Regions from separate parts of the Vogesella amnigena genome, predicted to be linked through region 1. Evidence: predicted binding sites of a transcription regulator. Region 1 holds the regulator's gene; the other holds the start of a gene.

Region 1 (2,198 bases):
GGGCGCACTCACCGCGATTCGCCGCATCGCCAGCGGCTACCCGCTGCGCGAGGCCTTGCCACCGCTGCTGGTGAAGGGGGAGGTGACGCCGCAGTCGCTGGAGGAGGCGGCCGAGCTGGGCGCCACGCTGGCGGCGGCGCTGTCGATAGGGGTGCTGTAGGGCGGAAGCCCCAACGGGGCGTTCCGCCACTATGAGGCGCTTGCGGGGCGTTCCACCGTCATTTGCGGCCAACCTTGTGTTGGCGGATCGCCCCTGCGGGGCATCCGCCCTACACATCACACGCTTGCCCCACAAACAACAACGCCCCGCACGGGGCAGGGCGTTCGAACGGCAAGTTGGTAGCCCGGATAAGCGCAGCGCATCCGGGGAGCAGGTGCCAATGTTCCCGGATGCGCCTGTGGCTTATCCGGGCTACGTGTTTTCCACCCTGCATCCCCCCACAAACAACAACGCCCCGCACGGGGCAGGGCGTTCGAACGCTAAGGGCGGCTGGTGCTCAGCGCAGGCTGTTGGCCTGGGCGCAGCCGGCTACCAGTGCCTTCAGCTCTTCCGGCTGCAGTACCTGAATGTGCTTGTGATCCACTTTCAGCCAGCCCTGTTGCTGGAACTTGGACAGCGTGCGGCTGACGGTTTCCAGTTTCAGGCCCAGGAAGCTGCCGATTTCCTCGCGGCTCATGCGCAGGATGAAGTCGAAGGCGGCAAAGCCGCGTGCCGACAGACGCTGCGACAGGTTGAGCAGGAAGGCGGCCAGCCTCTCCTCGGCCTTCATATTGCCCAGCAGCAGCATTACCGACTGGTCGCGCACGATCTCGCGGCTCATCAGGCGGAAGAAGTGGTGCTGCAGGCTGGGGATGTCGCGGCCCAGGGTTTCCATGCGGTTGAACGGCAGCTCGCATACCTCGCTGTCTTCCAGCGCGATGGCGTCGCAGCCGTGCTGGCTGGCGGAAATGCCGTCCAGGCCCATCAGCTCGCCGGACATGTGGAAGCCGGTTACCTGCTCGCGGCCGTCCTGGCTGGAGACGCAGGTCTTGAAGAAACCGGTACGCACTGCATACAGTGAACGGAAGCCTTCGCCGGAGTGGAACAGGTACTCGCCACGCTTCAGACGGCGGCTCTGGCGGATCACCGCATCCAGCTGTGCCATCTCGTCGCGGTTGAGGCCAACCGGCAGGCAGAGTTCACGCAGACTGCAGTTGGAGCACGACACTTTCAGCGTGTGCAGGGAGGTAGTGAGCTCGGTCATGGTTTCCGGGTTTCGCAAGGCTAGAGGCTTGCTTGACACGCGTCAAAGCGCGCCAAGTGTCAATTAGCGCAAATTTACCAGCCCACCACCAGTTTTCCAAGCAAGACGATATGACACCCACCGCCCCGTTCCAGCCGACGCAATGCGTCTTCGATCGAGAACTTATCGAAAAACTTGAAGGTTCCGGCCCGCGCTACACTTCTTACCCGACGGCAGATCGCTTTCACGGCGGCTTCGGGGTGAAGGATTACGAGCACTGGCTGCAGCAGCACGCCATTGGCGCCAGCCATCGCCCGGTGTCGCTGTACGTGCATGTGCCGTTCTGTAACACCATCTGCTACTACTGCGGCTGCAACAAGATCATCACCAAAGACAAGAGCCGCGCCGACCAGTACCTGGATTACCTGGAAAAGGAAATCGCCCTGGTGGCGGCACGCCTGGGCTACCGCGAGAAGGTGATCCAGCTGCATTTTGGCGGCGGCACACCCACCTTCCTGTCCGACGAGCAACTCAGCCGGGTGATGGCGGCCATTAACAAGCATTTCGAATTGCTGCCGGATGGTGAGTTTTCCATCGAGATCGACCCGCGCAAGGTTGGCCGCGACACCGTGCTGCACCTGGGCCGGCTGGGTTTCAACCGCATGAGTGTGGGCATCCAGGATTTCGACCCGGCCGTGCAGCAGGCGGTGAACCGCATCCAGAGCGAGGAAGAAACCCTTACCGTGATCAACGCCGCGCGTGAGGCCGGTTTCAAGTCGGTGAGCGTGGACCTGATCTACGGCCTGCCGCTGCAGAATGCCGACTCGGTGCGCCGCACTGTGGACAAGGTGCTGGCAATGAACCCGGACCGCATCGCGCTGTACAACTACGCGCACCTGCCCAGCGTGTTCATGCCGCAGCGCCGCATCAACGAGGCTGATCTGCCCACGGCCGCGCACAAGCTGGACATCCTGC
Region 2 (2,198 bases), on a different contig from region 1:
AGCGCGCTCAAGGCGGTGCTGGCGCGCTACGCCGCGCGTGGCTGGACACCGGTGGTGGCGCCGGAACTGGAGTTCTACCTGTTCGCGCCGGATGCCGACGCCGATGCCGCCTTCCAGAGCCCGGCCCTGCGCGGCAGCCGCCGCGAGCGTGGCTTCGATGCCTTCAGCTTCAGCACGCTGAACGATCACGAAGCCTTCTTCGACGACATCTACAGCGGTTGCGAGCAGCTGGGCATCCAGACCGATACCTGGGTGCACGAGATGGGCCCCAGCCAGTTCGAGATCAACCTGATGCACGGCGATGCGCTGGCGCTGGCCGACCAGACCTTCCTGTTCAAGACCCTGCTGAAGGAAACCGCGCTGCGCCACGGCCTGCGCGCGGTATGCATGGCCAAGCCGCTGGCCGGCGAGCCCGGCAGCTCCATGCACATCCACCAGAGCGTGGTGGATGCCAGCGGGCGCAATGTGTTCAGCCAGGCCAATGGCGAAGCCAGCCACGTGTTCCACCACTACATTGCCGGCCTGCAGCGTTACCTGGCCGAGCTGATGCCGCTGTACTGCCCCAGCCCCAATTCCTACCGCCGTTTCGTGAAGAACCTGGCGGCGCCGGTGAACCTGAGCTGGGGTGTGGACAACCGCTCGGTGGGCCTGCGTGTGCCGGTATCCGGCCCGGAGGCACGCCGCGTGGAAAACCGCCTGCCAGGTTGCGATGCCAACCCCTACCTGGCACTGGCCGCCAGCCTGGGTGCCGGTCTGCTGGGGGTGGAAGAGGAGCTGCAGCCGTCGGCGCCAGCAGTGGGCAATGTGTTCAGCAGCGGCGAAGACAGCAGCGAGCTGCCGTCCACGCTGGAGGCAGCGCTGGCCGGCATGCGTGCCGGCAGCGCCTGTAGCCGCCTGTTCAGCGCCGAATTCGCCGCCGCCTATGCGGCAGTGAAAGAGGTGGAGCTGGCCAGTTTCCAGGGCGAGATCACCGCCTGGGAACGCCGCTTCCTCGCCACGCTGGCGTAAGCGGGCCAGCGCTTAGCCATAGGGCGAAAGCCCCAGCGGGCCGTTCCGCCACCATGCGGCCAACCGTTGCAAGGTTGGCCGCATTGTTCTTGGCAGGCGTCTGTACGACGCAAGCTTCCTGTAGCCCGGTGCTGCGCTTGCTACAGTGAAAGCAGGGCTTGAAGCAGATCAAACAAGGCGGTATCGCCGCTTAGCATGTCTGGTGCGGCGGCTCATAATGACGTCTTGCTAACCCACCCGAGGAACACACCATGTACCGTCATCTGACTGTGGCGCTGGATGGCAGCCACAATGCCCGTCCGGCGCTGATCGAAGCCGTGCGCCTGGCCGCTGCCGCCAAGGCGCGCCTGTCGCTGGTGCACGTCATCAGCGTGCATGATTTTGCCGTGGATAGCGTAGGTCTGCTGGACGTGCCGGCGCTGCAGGCCGAGGCGCGCAAGCAGGGGCAGGGGATTCTGGACGAGGCGCGCGCCTATGCCGAGCAGCATGGCGTGAGCGAGGTAAGCTGCCATCTGCTGGAGTCGGCACAGGGCGGAGTGGAAACCGCCAACCTGCTGGTGGATTTTGCCGCCGGCGCCGCTGCCGACCTGCTGGTGATCGGCACCCACGGCCACCGTGGCTGGAAGCATCTGCTGCTGGGCAGCTTTGCCGAAAGCGTGCTGCGCCGTACCACACTGCCACTGCTGGTTGTCCGCAATCCGGAAGATGACGATAGCCCGGCTGCGGCCAGCGTGGGCTGAGTACGGGCTAAGGCCATATACGCAAACGGGGCGCCAGCGGCGCCCTGTTTTGCGTATGGAGCGAGCTTCAGCGACGGCGTGCCAGCACGAAGAACTCGCGGTTGCCGTCACCGCCCTTGATCGGGCTGTCGAACCAGGCCAGACGCTCGAAGCCCTGCTCGGCAATGGCCTGGCTGATCTTGTCTTCCACGCCCTGGTACAAGCTCTCGTCGCGCACGATGCCGCCGTGGCCCAGGCCGTCGCGGCCAACCTCGAACTGCGGCTTCACCAGGCTCAGCAGGTAGCCGCCGGGGCGGATCAGCGGCAGTGCCGACGGGTAGATCAGCGTCACCGAAATGAACGACACATCGCACACCATCAGGTCGAATGGCTGGTCGTCGTTGGCCGCCAGCAGCGCAGCGTGATCCAGCGCCCGCGCATTCACACCTTCGAAATAGCGTACTCGCGGGT

The links. Region 1 encodes FNR, which switches genes on or off when oxygen is low (the NO sensors DNR and NnrR bind a similar motif). Its sites were predicted from a motif close to TTGATNNNNATCAA; they were not measured.
Region 2: the regulator FNR is predicted to act here: its motif matches at 1,167-1,180, upstream of ACFOKJ_RS10595 (universal stress protein).

The regions. Positions count from the first base shown of each region.
Region 1 is NZ_JBHRYH010000018.1:38,718-40,915, reverse strand. Features, by position in the region: gene ACFOKJ_RS08710 (NAD(P)H-dependent oxidoreductase) at 1-160, shown strand, start outside; gene fnr (fumarate/nitrate reduction transcriptional regulator Fnr) at 498-1,244, opposite strand; gene hemN (oxygen-independent coproporphyrinogen III oxidase) at 1,355-2,198, shown strand, end outside.
Region 2 is NZ_JBHRYH010000021.1:149,566-151,763, reverse strand. Features, by position in the region: gene ACFOKJ_RS10600 (glutamine synthetase family protein) at 1-1,008, shown strand, start outside; gene ACFOKJ_RS10595 (universal stress protein) at 1,260-1,748, shown strand; gene ACFOKJ_RS10590 (TlyA family RNA methyltransferase) at 1,816-2,198, opposite strand, start outside.